DNA from 3 places in the Formivibrio sp. oc-25 genome. Region 1 is predicted to be linked to each of the others. Evidence: predicted binding sites of a transcription regulator. Region 1 holds the regulator's gene; each other region holds the start of a gene.
What was found. The regulator sigma-54, encoded in region 1, starts transcription at its own class of promoters, with help from an activator protein. The targets are predictions, from matches to a motif close to CTGGCACGCTTCATGCTT.

Region 1 (5,836 bases):
GCTGATCGCAATGACTGGCAACCCGCAATCCACGCTGGCGCGCGAGGCTGCCGTGCATCTGTATGCCGGCGTCGAGCAGGAAGCGTGTCCGCTCAACCTGGCCCCCACCGCAAGCACGACGGCGGCGCTGGCATTGGGCGATGCCCTGGCTGTGGCACTGCTGGAGTCACGTGGCTTTGGCAGCGAAGATTTTGCGCTTTCCCATCCCGGCGGCAGTCTCGGGCGCCGTCTGCTGGTTCATGTGCGTGATGTGATGCATGACGGCGAGCGTCTGCCGGTCGTGGGCAGGGATGTAATGCTAAAGGATGCGTTGCTGGAAATGACGCGCAAGGGCTTGGGTATGACCGCAGTGGTCGATGCCGAGGGCGGTTTGTGCGGTGTGTTGACCGACGGCGATTTGCGCCGCGCACTCGATCGCGATATCGATGTACGTGTGGCGGGCGTGGCAGAAGTCATGACCCCCAATCCGGTGACCATCGATGCATCACGCTTGGCGGCAGAAGCTGCACAGATCATGGAAACCCGGCGCATCAACGGCTTGCTGGTGCTCGATGGCAAAAAACTGGCGGGAGCGTTGAACATGCATGACTTGCTGCGTGCACGGGTTGTTTAAAAGAACAGGAATGACGGGAATGAACGAAAAAGCCAAGGCTGTCCGCATGATGATTTTCGATGTGGATGGCGTGATGACAGATGGCAGCCTGCACTATTCCGATTCCGGCGAAGAGATCAAGGTATTCAATTCGCGTGATGGCCATGGCCTCAAGGCGCTCAAGGCCTCCGGCGTGAAGTTGGCCATCATTACCGGACGGACCTCGCGTGCGCTGGAGCGACGCGCCAACCAGTTTGCAGTCGACTATCTCTATCAGGGCGTTGAAGACAAACTGGCTGTTTTCAACGAGATTTTGCAGGATGCCGGACTGACGCCTGCTGATTGTGGCTATATGGGCGATGATGTGGTGGATCTACCCGTGATGCGACGCGTGGCCTTTGCGGTGGCGGTGTCGGATGCGCCGGAGCTGGTGCGTCTGAATGCCCACTATGTGACCGGTTTGCCAGGTGGGCGCGGGGCCGTGCGCGAAGTCTGCGATCTGGTCATGCAGGCCCAGGGTACACTGGAGCCGATGCTGGCTCATTATCTGCGTTGAGCATGGCGATGACCGCACGTCTGACGCGCTGGATGCCGATTCTGCTGGCTGCCCTGCTAGGAGGGCTGATCTGGCTGTTGAATCGCGCCACGGATTTGCCGGAAGCCGTGCGGGCCAGTGTGCCCACCCGGCCGGATCTGCTTGCCGAATCGGTGCGTGTGCAGCGTTTTGACGAGCAAGGCAATCTGGTGTCGGTATTGACTGCGACGCAAGCCAGGCATCTGCCGCAGGACGACACCATGTTTTTCGAACAGCCGCAGCTGGAGCAGACCAAACCGGGTCAGCCCAAGCTGAGGCTGACTGGCGAGCAAGCCAAAGCCATCAATCGTGCAACCGAAGTCTGGTTTTACGGTGCGGTGGAAATGCGTCGCGAGCCGGATGGCCGCAATGCCGAATTGGTCATCCGTACCCGTGACATGTACGTCGATACCCAAAAACAGATTGCACGCTCCAGTGCGCCAGTCGCTGCGGACATGGGGGCGCATCGTGCCCGTGCCGTGGGCTTTGTGGCAAACAACCGCGAAGAATCGCTGGAACTTCTTTCCCAAGTGAGCATGACTTATGTTCCGAACAAACGTAATGATGGCGCTCGCCGCAGCGTGCAGCCTTAGTCTTCCCGCCATGGCCGAACAGGCAGACCGCGAGAAGCCGATGAATATCACGGCAGACCACTGTGATTTCGACCAGAAAACCATGAAAAGCATCTGTACCAGCAATGTGGTGGTGGTGCAGGGGTCGATGACGATTCGCGCCGACAAGCTGGTGATCAGCCAGGATGCCGAGGGCAATCAGTTCGCGCAAGGTGAGGGCAAGCCGGTACGGTTTCGCCAAAAGCTCGACAAGAGCCCGGATTGGCTGGAAGCCGAATCACTCAGATTCGATTACGACGGCAAAAAGGGTTTCCTGCAGCTGTTCGACAAGGCGTGGGTACGCAAGAATCAGGATGTGGTGGTGGGCGACCATATCACTTATGACCTGAATTCCGAGCTGTATCAGGTCAAAAGCAATCCGGGCGGTCGTGTGAACATTACGATTACCCCGAAAAAGAAAGAAACGACAGACGGGAAGGCTGCGCAATGAGTGTGCTCAAGGCCGAACATCTGAGCAAAGCCTACCGCAAGCGTACCGTGGTGCGAGATGTCTCGCTGGAAATTGCCTGCGGCGAGGTTGTCGGCCTGTTGGGGCCCAATGGCGCGGGTAAGACCACCAGTTTCTACATGATTCTGGGGCTTGTGGCACTTGATGGCGGCAAGATCGAGCTCGATGGCGTGGATATCACCCGCCAGCCCATTCACAAGCGCGCCCGTTTGGGGTTGGGATACTTGCCGCAGGAAGCCTCGATCTTTCGCAAGATGACGGTCGCCGAGAATATTCGGGCAGTGCTGGAGTTGCAGGAGATCGAGCCGGAAGAAGTTGAAACGCGCCTGGATGATCTGTTGCACGACCTGCATATCGGACATCTGCGTGACAGCAACGCCTTGGCCCTATCGGGCGGCGAGCGCCGCCGTGCCGAAATAGCCCGTGCCCTGGCCGCCAGTCCGCGCTTCATCTTGCTGGATGAGCCATTTGCCGGTGTGGATCCGATTGCCGTGATGGATATCCAGCGCATCGTGCGCTTCCTGAAAGAGCGCGGGATTGGTGTGTTGATCACCGACCACAATGTTCGCGAAACACTTGGAATTTGCGATCGGGCTTACATTATTTCCAGCGGTGAAGTCATCGCGTCCGGCTCGCCGGATGATATTGTCAACAATGAAAGTGTGCGCAAGGTCTACCTTGGCGAACACTTCAGAATGTAAGCAGTAATGAAACAATCCCTGCAATTGCGCATTGCGCAGCAGCTCAATCTGACGCCACAACTGGCGCAATCGATCAAGTTGCTGCAACTCTCTACCCTTGATTTCCAGCAGGAAATCGAGCGCTTCCTCGCGGAAAACCCACTGCTCGAGCGAGAGGAGGGGGCGGCGGACAGGGAGCATGAATCCACCCAGAGCGATACGCCTGCTGCGGAATCCGAGCGCGAAGCGCCGGAAATGGAAGCGGGTGAGTTGCGCTGGGATGATGTGCGCAGCGGTAACAGTCGCAGTGATGATGACGAAAATGATCCTGCGCTCAATGTGGCACAAAGCCTGAGCTTGCGTGAACACCTGATTGCCCAGGCCGGCCTGTTGCCACTGGCGCCGCGCGAACGGGCTTTGCTTGAACTCCTGATCGATGCACTGGATGATGATGGCCTGCTGACGCAGCAGCTTGAGGAAATCCTGTCGCAGGTGCCGCTGGATGTACGCGAGGAAATGGAAATTGACGAGGACGATCTCGCCATTGCCTTGGCCTATCTGCAACAGCTTGAACCCATCGGCGTGGGTGCGCGCGATTTGTCCGAATGCCTGCGGTTGCAGTTGTTGCAGCAACCGCAAAGCCCAGCCAGGCAGTTGGCGCTTGATATCGTGCGCGATCATCTCGATTTATTGGCTGCGCGCGACTACACTAGAATCAAAAGGCAGCTGCAATGTGGTGATGAATGCCTGAGGGAGGCACAAACCTTGATCACGGGGCTCAACCCCCGTCCCGGTGCGGATTGGTCCGCAGACTCCCCGCGTTATGTCGTCCCTGATGTGATCGTTGATTGTTATCGTGGTGCCTGGCGCGTGCGGTTGAACGAGTCCGCGATGCCCAAGCTGCGAGTGAACGAGATGTATGCCCGTATCCTGCAACAGGAAAGCGGCGCAGGATTGGCGACACAGCTGCAGGAAGCTCGCTGGCTGCTCAAGAGTGTAGAACAGCGCGGGCAGACCATCCTGCGGGTGGGTCAGGCAATCGTAGAGCGGCAACGGGCTTTTTTTGAACATGGCGAAGAAGCAATGCGGCCGCTGGTGCTGCGCGATATCGCCGAACAGCTGGGCTTGCATGAATCAACGGTTTCGCGGGTGACGACCCAGAAGTTCATGCTCTCGCCGCGCGGTTTGCTGGAGTTCAAGTATTTCTTCGGCAGCCACGTTGAAACCGAAGCGGGCGGAGAGTGTTCGGCGACGGCAATCAAGGCGCTGATAAAGAAACTGGTCCAGAATGAAAACAAGAACAAGCCCCTGTCCGATGGGGCGATAGGTGAAGAACTCGCAAAGCAAGGGATCGTGATTGCGCGACGAACCGTTGCCAAATACCGGGAGGCATTGCTGATTCCTCCCGTCAACCAGCGCAAGAGCTTGTAAGTACAAGGCCTTGTCAGGCTTATCATAAGGAGACGTACCATGAACCTCAACATTAGCGGCCATCATGTGGAAGTAACCCCGGCGATCCGTGACTACGTCATTGCCAAGCTCGAACGCGTGACGCGTCACTTTGATAACGTCATCGATGTGGGCGTGATCATCTCCGTGGACAAGTTGCAGCAAAAAGTTGAGGCTACCGTGCATGTGCGCGGCAAGGATATTCATGTCGAGTCGATCGATGCGGACATGTATGCGGCCATTGATTTGCTGGCCGACAAGCTTGATCGCCAGATCGTCAAGCACAAGGAGAAAATCCAGAATCACCGTAATGAGAGCATGAAGCATCAAGAAGTTGCTGAATAATCCAGCAGCGGGCAAGGTACGGGAACGCCGCGAGTCGTTCCCGTTTTTCTTTGCGTTACAATATCTAACATTTGAACCTGATCCATTCCAGCCATGAGCCTGATCAACAAGATCCTCCCGTCCAGCAATATTTTCCTGGATTTGGAGGTCGGCAGTAAAAAACGCGTGTTCGAACACGTCGGCATTCTGTTTGAGAACAGCCACGGTATTGCGCGCAGCGTGATTTTCGACAGCCTGTTTGCCCGGGAAAAACTGGGCTCGACCGGTCTTGGTCAGGGTGTGGCCATTCCGCACGGGCGCATCAAGGGGCTGAAAGAGGCAACGGGCGCCTTTGTCCGGCTCAAGGAGCCGATTCCGTTCGATGCACCGGATGGCAAGCCGGTTTCGCTGATTTTTGTGATGTTGGCTCCGGCCAACGCCACGGATCTGCATCTGCAAATTCTCTCGGAACTGGCACAACTTTTTTCCGACAAACAGATGCGGGATCAATTGCTGGCTGTGAGTGATGCCGGTGAAGCATGGAAACTGATCTCCACGTGGGAACCTTATGCCGCAGATTACAGTTAGGCAGCTATTTATCGATAACGCCGAGAAGCTGCGGCTAACCTGGGTGGCGGGCCAATCCGGCGCCAACAACCTGCTCTCCAATGACGCATCAGAACAGAAACCGTTGCTGTCTCTGGTGGGCCATCTGAATTTTGTCCACCCCAATCGGATTCAGGTGCTCGGCGTGGCCGAGATCGCCTACCTGGCCGGCCTTTCGCCCGAGTCGCAACAGGAAGGGATGAACCGCCTGTTCGCTAACGACATGGCCGCCATGATCGTGGCCAATGGCCAGCAGGTGCCGGATGTTCTCAAGGATGCAGCGGAACGGCATCATGTACCGCTGCTGACCTCGCCGGAATTGTCGCCCTACCTGATGGAGGTTTTGCGCTTCTATCTTTCCAAGGCACTGGCGGTTTCCACCCATCTGCACGGCGTATTCCTGGATGTGCTGGAAATGGGCGTGCTGGTGACGGGCGAATCAGCCATGGGCAAGAGCGAGCTGGCGCTGGAATTGATCTCGCGGGGTCATGGTCTGGTTGCTGATGATGTGGTCGAGGTCTATCGCACCAA
Region 2 (5,836 bases), on a different contig from region 1:
GCATGGACGATTGCAGGTCTTGTCCGAGGGGGAAGTGCTGTTTACCGATGCGAAAGGCGCCGCTGCAAAGGTACGGTTACTGCCGGCCAGTCTGGTAACGGCACATCTGCTGGTATTGCAACTGGGCGAAGACAAGCACCGACGCTCGCTGGTGATCTGGCCCGACAGTGCCGATGCTGCAACCTTGCGTGCCTGGCGGGTCTGGCTGCGCTGGACTCTGCCGGCCATGCAGCGCCGGATTGCAGCCGCAGAAAATTCCGCTCAGGAATAAGGCAGTAGCCTCCCGGCAACCGCAGCCGGGAGGAGTCCATATAAGAGCCTAGTATCAGAGTGCCGCCAGATCGATCTCGCCAACATTGTTGAAGACGTGATCCGGGCGGTACGGAAACTGTTCCATGATTTCCGGTGTGGTCACGCCGGAAAGTACCAGCGCCGTGGTCATGCCGGCCTCCATGCCGCCGACGATGTCGGTATCCATGCGGTCACCCACCATCACGGCATTGTCCGGATGCACGCCGAGTTTGCGCGTCGCCAGCGTCATCATCAGCGCGTTCGGCTTGCCGACGATATAGGGTTTCTTGCCGGTGGCTGCTGCAATCGCGGCCAGAATGGTGCCGGCAGCGGGTTCCATGCCGCCCTCGACCGGGTCGATCATGTCCGGGTTGGTGCCGATGAATTTGGCGCCCTGGTCGATAAAGCGCACTGCTTTCTTCAATTGTTCGAAGCCGAAGGACGATGACTTGGCCACGATCACGTAATCGGGGTTGGATTCGGATATCGAGAAGCCGACGTTGTAGAGCTCATTCATCAATCCGGCGCCGCCAATCACATAGGCTTTCGGTGTCGGCTTGCGGTTCTGTGCCTTCAGGAACATCGCGGTTGCCATGGCGGCGGTGATGAAATTGTCTTCAGTCAGGCCGTGGATGCCCAGTTGCTCCAGTTTCAATTTCAGGTCGATCGGGGTCTGTTCTGCGTTGTTGGTCAGAAACAGGAATGGCACCTTGCTTTCAAGCAGACGCTGCACAAAATTTTGTGCGCCCGGAATCAGTTGCTTGCCGCGGTAAATCACGCCATCCATATCGGAAATGATACTTTTCATTCTGATTTCTCCCTGTTGATTGTGGTGAGAGTGTAGCGCCAGGACCTGATCGCTGTCATTTCAGTGCCGTGAATTCTGCGCGCTGGAGGTTGCCTGCACTGACGTGGTGCGCACTGTTTCCGCGGCAGGGGCCCGCTTGGTGCGTGATATCCGGTTTACCTCTCGCTTTCATGGGTATCGCCTGTGGCACGCTTCCTGCATCAAGCAGGTGGTAATGCTTCCGGGGTGCCACCAAATGATGAATGCTTCTTTCTACGATGAAATGACCTTGTCTGGCAGTGAGGCAAGGCAGCACTACCGTGAATACGAGAAATGGCTGCACGCCTTGCCTGCAGGGCGACTCGAGCGCAAGCGCGCCGAGGCGGATCTGACCTTTCGTCGTTTGGGCATTACCTTTGCGGTTTATGGTGAAGAGGCCGGGACGGAGCGCCTGATTCCATTTGATTTGCTGCCGCGAATCATCCCGGCGCACGAATGGCAAGCCCTGGCAGCCGGCCTGCGTCAGCGGGTACGCGCGCTGAATCTGTTTATTCACGATATCTATCACAATCAGAACATCATCAAGGCTGGCCTGATTCCGGCCGAGCAGGTGCTCAAGAATGCGCAGTATCGCCCAGAGATGCAGGGCGTGGATGTGCCGGAGGGTATCTACACCCATATCGCCGGTGTCGATGTGGTGCGTGCCGGTGCCGGCGAGTTTTACGTGCTTGAAGATAACCTGCGTGTGCCATCCGGCGTGTCCTACATGCTGGAAGACCGCAAGATGATGATGCGCCTGTTCCCGGAATTGTTCGCCCGGCACAAGATCGCCCCGGTCGAGCATTACCCGGACATGCTGCTCGACAACCTGCGGTCCTGCGCGCCCAAGGGCGTGGACAACCCGACCGTGGTGGTGCTGACACCGGGCAGTTTCAATTCCGCTTATTTCGAGCACGCCTTCCTCGCCCAGCAGATGGGCGTGGAACTGGTCGAGGGGCGCGATCTGTTTGTGCGCGACGACCTGGTCTATATGCGCACCACGCAAGGTCCGCAGCGCGTGGATGTGATCTATCGCCGCATCGACGATGATTTTCTCGATCCGCTCGCATTCCGGCAGGATTCGATGCTGGGCGTGCCGGGCCTGCTGTCGGTTTATCGCGCCGGCCGTATTACGCTGGCCAATGCCATTGGTGCCGGTGTGGCAGACGACAAATCGATCTACCCATACGTGCCAGACATGATTCGCTTCTATCTGGGCGAGGAACCGCTGCTCAACAACGTGCCGACCTGGATGTGCCGCAAACCCGATGATCTGGCCTATGTGCTGGATCATCTGCCGGAACTGGTGGTGAAGGAAACGCATGGCGCCGGCGGTTACGGCATGCTGGTCGGCCCGGCGGCAAGCAAAGCGGAAATCGAGCGTTTCCGTGAGCTCCTGATCGCGCACCCCAACCAGTACATCGCCCAGCCGACACTGGCGCTTTCCACCTGCCCGATCTTTGTCGAATCCGGCATCGCGCCGCGTCATATCGATCTGCGCCCATTCGTGCTCTCCGGTAAGGAGATCAAGATGGTGCCGGGCGGGCTGACGCGTGTGGCCTTGCGCGAGGGTTCGCTGGTGGTGAATTCGTCGCAGGGCGGGGGCACCAAGGACACCTGGGTTCTGGAGGATTAGGTTCAGTCAGTAAGTCGTTATTACCACGGAGTGCAACGCAGTGAATGGTATTTTTCTGCCGCAGCACAGGTTTGAATCTTGTATGAACAGGGCCTAACCATGCTTTCCCGTACAGCAGACCAACTCTATTGGATGGCGCGCTACATCGAGCGTGCCGAGAATACCGCACGGCTTCTGGATGTGACCTGGCAGATGTCGCTGGTTCCCCAGTCTTCGGAAGTGGCCAATCGCAGCTGGCTGGCCGCGCTTAACTGCAACGGCCTGGCCGAAACGTACCAGAAGCTCCATGGCGCGGTGGAGGGCGCCAAGGTGCTGAATTTCATGACGCTGGATGAGGACAATCCGGCCAGCATCTACAACTGTCTGCGTGCTGCCCGCGAGAATGCGCATGCGGTGCGCGGCACGCTGAGTCTGGAGATGTGGGAGGCGATCAATGCGACCTGGCTGGAAACGGCGCAGCGTGCGGGGCGGCCGTTGGTGGAGGCTGATTACGGCGAATTCTTTGAATGGGTCAAAAACCGCTCTTCGCTGTCGCGCGGGGTCACCTTCGGCACCATGCTGCACGATGAAGCATTCCAGTTTATCCGCATGGGCACGCATATCGAGCGTGCCGACAACACCGCGCGCCTGCTGGATGTGAAATACCACCTGCTGGCAGCCGGCATGACGGGGGGCGGGGCAGGTGACTATTACCAGTGGGGCGCGTTGCTACGGTCGCTGTCGGCGTTTGAAATTTATCGCCGGGTCTATCGCGATGTCGTGACCCCCACCCGCGTGGCGGAATTGCTGATCCTGCGCCCGGACATGCCACGCTCGCTCCTGTCCTGCATGGAGCTGGTCAATGCCACGCTGGAGAAAGTAGCCAACACCCATTCCGCCGAAACCTCGCGCCGCGCCGGGCAGTTGCATGCCGAACTGCGCTATGCCCGCATCGAGGACATCGTAAAGCAGGATTTGCACAAGTTTCTGGAAGGGTTCACCGAACGCATCTGTGAACTTGGCAATCGCATCAGCCAGGATTTCCTGATGCCTTCACGTTTGTAAACGACGACAACAACACACGGTGCATCGAAAAACTTCGAGTCCCAAGCGGGACAAGGCGCGAAAGAAAAATTGCGACGAAATCGAAGTTTTTCCAGGGTACCAAGGAGATACCATCATGTTGCTCAATATCCAGCACGAAACCATTTATCGCTATGCCGAGCCGGTGGATTACACCATCCAGCATTTGCGCCTGACTCCCCGCCTGGAAAGCCAGCAGCGGGCGATGAACTGGAAAATATCCGCCCCGGGGCGTTATCAGAAACATACCGATGCCTATGGCAACCTCGGGCATATCCTGGTGATGGATTCCCCCCATGACGAAATCCGTATCGTCGTCAGCGGCCAGGTCTCGGTGGATGAAAAACATGCCCATCGTCCATCAGACGGGGGTGAAATTCCCCTGTTTGCCTATCTGCAGGAAACACGCCTGACCCAGGCTGATCAGGCCGTGCGCGATCTGGCACGGCGTCATCTGGAACCACATGGCACGCGCATCGATACGCTGTTCAAGCTGATTGGTACGATTCAGGATCGGGTTGCTTATGTGCCGGGCAGCAGCGATGTGCAAAGCACGGCGGCGCAGGCACTGCAGCGCGGCAGCGGCGTTTGCCAGGATCACGCCCACTTGTTCATTGCATGCTGCCGGGTGGTTGATCTGCCGGCGCGCTATGTCAGCGGTTATATCCATCCGGGTGGCAGTCTGCATGCAGCCAGCCATGCCTGGGCGGATGTATGGGTCGAGGGGATCGGCTGGGTCAGTTTCGATATCACGCACGGCCGCTTTACCGGGCCGGAGCATTGTCGCCTGGCGGTCGGGCGGGATTATCTTGATGCCTGCCCGGTGCGCGGCGTACGCCAAGGCGGTGGCGCTGAAGCGATGGCGGTGAGTGTGCTGGTGAGCCACGGCGCTCAGCAGCAGTAATTGATACTGGAGGATGCATGACGTATTGCGTGGCCATGCGGCTCGATGCCGGCCTGGTTTTTTTGTCCGATTCACGCACCAATGCGGGTGTGGATCATATCAATACCTTCCGCAAGATGACGGTGTTCGCGCGCCATGGCGAGCGGATGATGGTTTTACTGACCTCGGGCAATCTGGCGATCAGTCAGGCTGTCGTGACGTTGTTGCAAGAAGGCATTCATGCCGGTGAACAGCATGGCCTGATGAATGTGCCCACGATGTTCGAGGCGGCGCGCATCGTGGGCGATGCCTTGCGCGAGGTCAGGCGGCGCGATGCCGAACACTTGAAGGAGTTCGGCATCGATTTCGCAGCTGCTTTCATTCTGGGCGGGCAGATCGCCGGCGAGGAACCGCGCCTGTTCCAGATCTATGCGGCTGGCAACTTTATCGAAGCTTCGGCCGAGACGCCTTATTTCCAGATCGGTGAGTCGAAATACGGCAAGCCGATCATTGATCGCGTCATCCATGCCCAGCGATCGCTGAAAGAAGCCGCCAAGTGCGCGCTGATCTCGATGGATTCCACCCTGCGCTCGAACCTGTCGGTCGGTTTGCCACTGGATCTGCTGCTTTACGAGCGTGATGCACTGGTGGTTGGCCAGCATGTCTGCATCGAAACGGATGATCCGTATTTCAACCTGATCCACAACCAGTGGGGCGAAAGCTTGCGCCAGGCGTTTGCCGAGCTGCCGGATTTGCCGTGATGACTCAGGTAGCTTTAAGCGGCGTTTTCGCGATAATCCAGAATAAATCCCGCACCCTGATCCCGCCCCAATACTTGGACCAGCCACGGTAATAGGGTCTGCAATTCCTGCTGCAGGGTCCAGGGCGGGTTGAGGATGAACATGCTGCTGCCATGCATGCCAAAGCCATCGGCTGCCGGCTTCTGAATGTTGAGACCGGCATGCAGCCAGTTCTTGCACGGCAGCTTTTTCAGGTTCTCGGTCAGTTCCGCCACTTCGCGCCGTTGCAGGTGCGGATACCAGATCGCATAGGTGCCGGTGGCAAAGCGTCGCAGGGCTTCCTGCAGCGCCTTGATGACAGTCTGGTAATCACGCTTGTCCTCGAAGGGCGGGTCAAT
Region 3 (5,836 bases), on a different contig from region 1:
CGGCACGATGCGCCGGGTTTTCCAGATCTCGGTGGCTCGCGAGCATGGTGGACAAACCACCGACCTCGCGCCCGCCCATCGCGTTGGGCTGACCGGTGAGCGAAAACGGCCCGGCGCCGGGGCGGCCCAGCTGGCCGGTGGCCAGATGCAGGTTGATCAGCGCCACGTTCTTGTCGGTGCCATGGCTCGACTGGTTGAGCCCCATGCAGTAGAGCGACAGCGCGCCCTTGGCATCGGCAAACCATTCGGCCGCCGTGACGAGATCGGCTTCCGCAATCCCGCAGATTTCCGCCGCCATCTTCGGCGTGTATTCGCGCACGAGTTTGCGCAGCTCGCTGAACCCTTCGGTGTGCTGCGCAATCAGTTCATGATCAAGCCGGTCTTCCCAGATCAGGTAGTGCAACATGCCGTTGAACAGCGCCACATCGGTACCAGGCTGGATCGCCAGATGCAGGTCGGCCAGCGCGGCGGTATCGGTGCGGCGCGGATCGATCACGATCCAGCGTGTCTCAGGGCGCGCGGCCTTGGCCGCTTCGAGGCGGCGGAACAGCACCGGATGCGCATAGGCCATGTTCGAACCGGCGAACAGCACGGTATCGGCGAGTTCCAGATCTTCGTAGCTGCAGGGCGGGCCGTCGACACCGAAGGCTTTCTTGTAGCCAGTCACCGCGCTCGACATGCACAGGCGCGAGTTGGTATCGATATTGGCCGTGCCGATCAAGCCCTTGGCGAGCTTGTTGAAGACGTAGTAGTCCTCGGTCAGCAGTTGGCCGGAAAGGTAGAAAGCGACCGAATCCGAGCCATGCTTGCGGATGATCTCGGCAAAACGCTCGGCCACATGATCAAGCGCGGCATCCCAGCTCACCGGGTGGCGCTTTTCTTCGCGCGAGTGGCGCAGTTCCGGATGCAGCAGGCGACCTTCATGGCTGGCGGTCAGCGGCAGCGTCATGCCCTTGGTGCACAGCCGGCCAAAGTTGGCCGGATGCTGCGGATCGCCCTGGATGCCGATGACGTTGCGGCCGTCGGTTTCGATCAGCACGCCGCAGCCGACGCCGCAGTAGCAGCAGGTGGAGCGGATGGTAGTGGTCATCGTAGTCACCATGTTGTTGACGCTCCTGTGGATCTGTCAGCGTCAATCCTATTTATTCAGCGCCTGCGGCGCAGTCATTTAGGTGCCGGTTCCGCCCGGCGGGCAGGAAGGGAGGCTTGCTTCGCCAAGCCCCCCTTCACCCCCAAGGCGACCCCGCTGCCACGCCCTTCGGGTTCCCTTGCGCTTCTCGAAGATCGTGGCGGCTGCGGAACTCGCCCTGTGGGCTCAAGCAGTCCTCGCCGAAACCCCACGATCTTCTGCGATGCTCGGCGTGGCAAGGGGAACGGGTGGTACTGCGTATTGCATCTGGTGCGCAGTCGTGGGCAAGAACACCCCGATCCCCTGTAAGGCCGCCGAGGAGCGGAGCGAGACCCAGGCTCGCGACCGACGCAGGGCAGCGCGGAGCGCCGGACGTTGGGGGCTGCTTTCTTTGGATACTTTCTTTGCAGAAGCAAAGAAAGTATCACGCCACGCTGGGCGGGACCGGCACCCAAAACAGCGCGCCGAAGGGCGCATAAAACCCGCGCTATCCCCACCCTCTCCCGCACGAGAGAGGGTGACAGACAGATCACAACTCCAGATACACCTCGCCACCCTCAACCTTCACCGCATGCTTGTGCGCACACCCCACATCCGGCGCGGCTGCCTCGCCGGTGGCAAGCCCGATCTGCCAGCCATGCAGCGGGCAGGCCACGGTCTCGCCGTAGACGATGCCCTGAGACAGCGGCCCGCCCTTGTGCGGGCACTTGTCAGTCAACGCAAACACCTTGTCCTCGGCGTTGCGAAAGATCGCGATATCGTTGCCGTTCTTGCACTTCACCACGCGGCTGCCCAGTTGCGGAATCTCTTCCAGCTTGCAGATTTTCTTGAATTCGCTCATGGCTGAACCTCCAGAATTTTGTATTCGTGTTTCTGCGCACCCTCGATGCGGGCCTGCCACGGATCGGGCAAGCCTTCGAGCGCAAACAGCAGCCGCTCGTACAGCGCCTTGCGGTTGGCCTCGTCGGCCACCACCTTGCTCTTCACGTATTCCAGGCCGACGCGATTCACGTAATGCACGGTGCGCTCCAGATAGAACGCTTCCTCGCGGTAGAGCTGCAGGAAGGCGCCGCTGTATTCCTTCACTTCCTCGGCAGTCTTTACCTTGACGAAGAAGTGCGCGACTTCGGTCTTGATGCCGCCATTGCCGGCGACGTAGATTTCCCAGCCCGAATCGACGCCGATCACACCCACGTCCTTGATGCCCGATTCTGCGCAGTTGCGCGGACAGCCCGATACGGCGAGTTTGACCTTGTGCGGCGACCACATGTTCGCGAGCATGGTCTCCAGATCGATGCCCATCTGCGTGCTGTTCTGCGTGCCGAAGCGGCAGAATTCGCTGCCGACGCAGGTCTTCACCGTGCGGATCGACTTACCGTAGGCGTGGCCGGAGTTCATGCCCAGATCCTTCCAGACATCGACCAGGTCTTCCTTCTTCACACCCAGCAGATCGATACGCTGGCCGCCGGTCACCTTGACCATCGGGATGTGATATTTGTCGGCCACATCGGCGATCCGGCGCAATTCAGACGGATTGGTCACGCCACCCTTCATCTGCGGCACCACCGAGTAGGTGCCGTCCTTCTGGATGTTGCCGTGCGCGCGCTCGTTGATGAAACGGCTTTGCGGATCGTCCTTCGCTTCCTTGGGCCAGGTCGAGATCAGGTAGTAGTTCAGCGCCGGGCGGCAGGTTGCGCAGCCGTTGGGGGTGCGCCATTGCAGCGCGGCCATCGTGTCCGGGATGCTGGTCAGGTGCTGTTCGCGGATCGCCTTGCGTATGGCTTCGTGGCCGTGATCGGTACAACCGCAGATCGCCTTGTCCTTCGGTGCGGCCTGGAACGAGGTGCCGAGCGTATTGATCAGGATCTGTTCGACCAGCCCCTTGCACGATCCGCACGAGCCCGAGGCCTTGGTGCACTTCTTCACGTCGTCAACCGTGAAGAGGCCCTTTTCCTTGATCGCCTGCACGATGGTGCCCTTGGTGATGCCATTGCAGCCGCAGACCTCGTCGCTATCTTGCATCGCCGCAGCCTTGTTGTGGCCCTGGTGGCCGGTATCGCCGACTTCGGATTCGCCGAACATCAGGCGGTCACGCAGCTCTTTGATCGTGCGCCCTTCGCGGATCAGTTTGAAGTACCACGCGCCATCGGCGGTATCGCCGTAGAGGCAAGCGCCGACCAGCTTGTCGTCCTGCACCACCAGACGCTTGTACACGCCACCGAACGGGTCGGACAGGATGATGTCCTCGGTGTCGTCGCCGCCCATGAAGTTGCCGGCCGAGAAAAGGTCGATACCGGTGACCTTGAGCTTGGTCGACAGGATAGAACCCTTGTAGGCACCGATACCGTAGTTGGCCAGATGGTTGGCGGCAACCTTGGCCATTTCGAACAGCGGCGCAACCAGTCCATAGGCGGTGCCGCGATGGTTCACGCATTCGCCGATCGCATAGATCTTGGGGTCGAACGTCTGCAGCGTATCGTTGACGACGATGCCGCGATTGCAGTGCAGGCCGGCCGATTCGGCCAGATCGTAGTTCGGACGGATGCCCACGGCCATCACCACCAGATCGGCCGGGATCACCTCGCCATCCTTGAACTTCACCGCAGCCACGCGACCCGATTCCCCGGCAATCAATTCTGCAGTCTGCTTTTGCAGCAGGAACTTGAGGCCACGATCTTCCAGAGACTTCTGCAGCAATTTGCCGGCGGTCTTGTCGAGCTGGCGCTCCAGCAGCCATTCGCCCAGATGCACCACGGTCACGTCCATGCCGCGCAGCATCAGGCCGTTGGCGGCTTCCAGCCCCAGCAATCCACCACCGATCACCACCGCATGCTTGTGCACCTTGGCCGCTTCGATCATCTGCTCGGTGTCATAAATATCGCGGTAGGTGATCACACCCGGCAGATCCTTGCCCGGAATCGGCAGGATGAACGGGTTGGAGCCGGTGGCGAGCAGCAGGCGGTCGTACTCGGCCTCGGTACCGTCGGCGGCGATCACCTTGCGGTTCACGCGGTCGATCTTCACCACTTTCTTGTTCAGATGCAGCGTGATGTTGTGATCGGCATACCAATCCAGATCGTTCAGGATGATGTCCTGCACGGTCTGCTCGCCCGCCAGCACCGGCGAGAGCAGGATGCGGTTGTAGTTGGGATGAGGTTCGGCGCCGAAGACAGTCACGTCGTACATGTCGGGCTTGAGCTTGAACAACTCTTCGAGTGTGCGCACGCCCGCCATGCCGTTGCCGATCAAGACTAATTTTGGCTTTTGCATCGGAATCTCCTTGTTCTTTTTGCTGCGGGGATCTTTGCCTGCAGAAATAAAAAAAGCGCCCGGGGTGCGATCTTTCGATCCACCACGGACGCCTTTGTCCCTGGGAAGACACTACCCGCCTTTGGGCCGGTCTTCCGATATCTGCAGCATCATTGCCGCAGGATTTGTTTGATACAAAGCAAACCCTGTGCCAGCGAGTGATTCTCAGTCCAGATAATGTTTTTTGCCGGTTTTCCGGTTTGCGAACGCTAGACAACGCACTGCCCCGGGGCACGGGCGCACTGTGGCGGGGCATTACCCTGTCAGCAAAAGCAGGTAAAGCAATACCAGATCGAGTACCAAGGCGACCAGCGCCAGGGTTTGCCAGAACTTCAGCGGCTCGCGTTCGATCAGCGGCACATGGCGGCGTGCCACCGGATCGCGCTCGCCCATTTCCAGCGCGTGCACGAATTCCTCGGCGGTTTCAAAACGCTGGGCGGGATCACGGGCGACGGCCTTCAGCAGCAGGTTTTCCAGCCAGGCCGGCAGGTCCGGACGCCAGCGGGTAGGCCGGGCGGGTTCGCCGAAATGCGGGCGCTGGAACGGTTCGATTTCGCCATACGGATAGTGGCCTGTGAAAAGCCAGTAGAGCGTCACGCCGGCGGCATACAGATCGGTCTGCACACTGGCGGGTTCGCCGGCCAGCAGCTCGGGCGCCATGAAGCTTGGCGTACCCGGTTGCGTGGTGGCGCCGTCGTCGGTCAGCCCCGGGCAGCAGGCCGCGCCGAAATCGAGCAGGCGCAGCCGGCCATCGTCGGCGAGATGGATGTTCTCGGGCTTGATATCGCGATGCAGCACATTCTTGCGGTGCAGGAGCCCCAGCGCGCGCAGCAGCCGCAGTCCGATCTGCACCCCGGCCGGCACGCTCCAGGCCTCGTGGCGCTCGCGGCGTGCGGCAAGCGTCGCGCCTTCGTATTCACGGATCAGGAGGTAAAGGTAGTTGCGCCCGCTGTGCTGGCCGATCTCGGGAAAATAATGGCTGGCCATGCGGGCGAGCAGCCACTCCTCGATCATCAAGGATTGGCGCGCAAGCTCATCATCTTCGGAGCGCGGCGGCAACGTTTTCAACAGCCACGGCTCGCCCGCAGCGTTATGCACACGATAGAGCAGGCTGCCGCGCGCTTCGTGCAGGATGCTGTCGATGTGCAATCCGTCGAGCGTATCGCCGGCCTTGAGTTTCGGCGGCAGCGGCAGCGCGGACATGCTGGCGAAATCGTCCGCCAGTGCGCGCTCGGGCAGGCTGGCGATGTCGATCACGATGGCGGTGGCGTTGTCGTCGCCGCCGGCCGCCAGCGCATTGCGGATCAGCGCTTCACATGCAGCCTGCGGATCGGGGAAATCGCTTAACAGTTGCCTGAGGCGATCATCGCCCAAGGGCTGCCAGATACCATCGCAAGC

Region 2: AC0KVQ_RS05310 (circularly permuted type 2 ATP-grasp protein) is a predicted target of sigma-54. The motif match lies at 1,283-1,300, and genes of this name have one in related genera.
Region 3: nirB (nitrite reductase large subunit NirB) is a predicted target of sigma-54. The motif match lies at 4,576-4,593, and genes of this name have one in related genera.

Annotation. Positions count from the first base shown of each region.
Region 1 is NZ_JBVVOL010000011.1:12,662-18,497, forward strand. Features, by position in the region: gene AC0KVQ_RS09190 (KpsF/GutQ family sugar-phosphate isomerase) at 1-613, shown strand, start outside; gene AC0KVQ_RS09195 (KdsC family phosphatase) at 633-1,148, shown strand; gene lptC (LPS export ABC transporter periplasmic protein LptC) at 1,157-1,759, shown strand; gene lptA (lipopolysaccharide transport periplasmic protein LptA) at 1,728-2,228, shown strand; gene lptB (LPS export ABC transporter ATP-binding protein) at 2,225-2,947, shown strand; gene AC0KVQ_RS09215 (RNA polymerase factor sigma-54) at 2,954-4,357, shown strand; gene hpf (ribosome hibernation-promoting factor, HPF/YfiA family) at 4,397-4,720, shown strand; gene ptsN (PTS IIA-like nitrogen regulatory protein PtsN) at 4,814-5,287, shown strand; gene hprK (HPr(Ser) kinase/phosphatase) at 5,268-5,836, shown strand, end outside.
Region 2 is NZ_JBVVOL010000005.1:151,902-157,737, reverse strand. Features, by position in the region: gene AC0KVQ_RS05320 (protein YgfX) at 1-271, shown strand, start outside; gene AC0KVQ_RS05315 (HAD-IIA family hydrolase) at 326-1,099, opposite strand; gene AC0KVQ_RS05310 (circularly permuted type 2 ATP-grasp protein) at 1,335-2,753, shown strand; gene AC0KVQ_RS05305 (alpha-E domain-containing protein) at 2,853-3,797, shown strand; gene AC0KVQ_RS05300 (transglutaminase family protein) at 3,913-4,719, shown strand; gene AC0KVQ_RS05295 (proteasome-type protease) at 4,737-5,459, shown strand; gene AC0KVQ_RS05290 (23S rRNA (adenine(2030)-N(6))-methyltransferase RlmJ) at 5,474-5,836, opposite strand, start outside.
Region 3 is NZ_JBVVOL010000002.1:176,285-182,120, reverse strand. Features, by position in the region: gene AC0KVQ_RS02320 (nitrate reductase) at 1-1,090, opposite strand, end outside; gene nirD (nitrite reductase small subunit NirD) at 1,659-1,970, opposite strand; gene nirB (nitrite reductase large subunit NirB) at 1,967-4,399, opposite strand; gene AC0KVQ_RS02305 (bifunctional protein-serine/threonine kinase/phosphatase) at 4,694-5,836, opposite strand, start outside.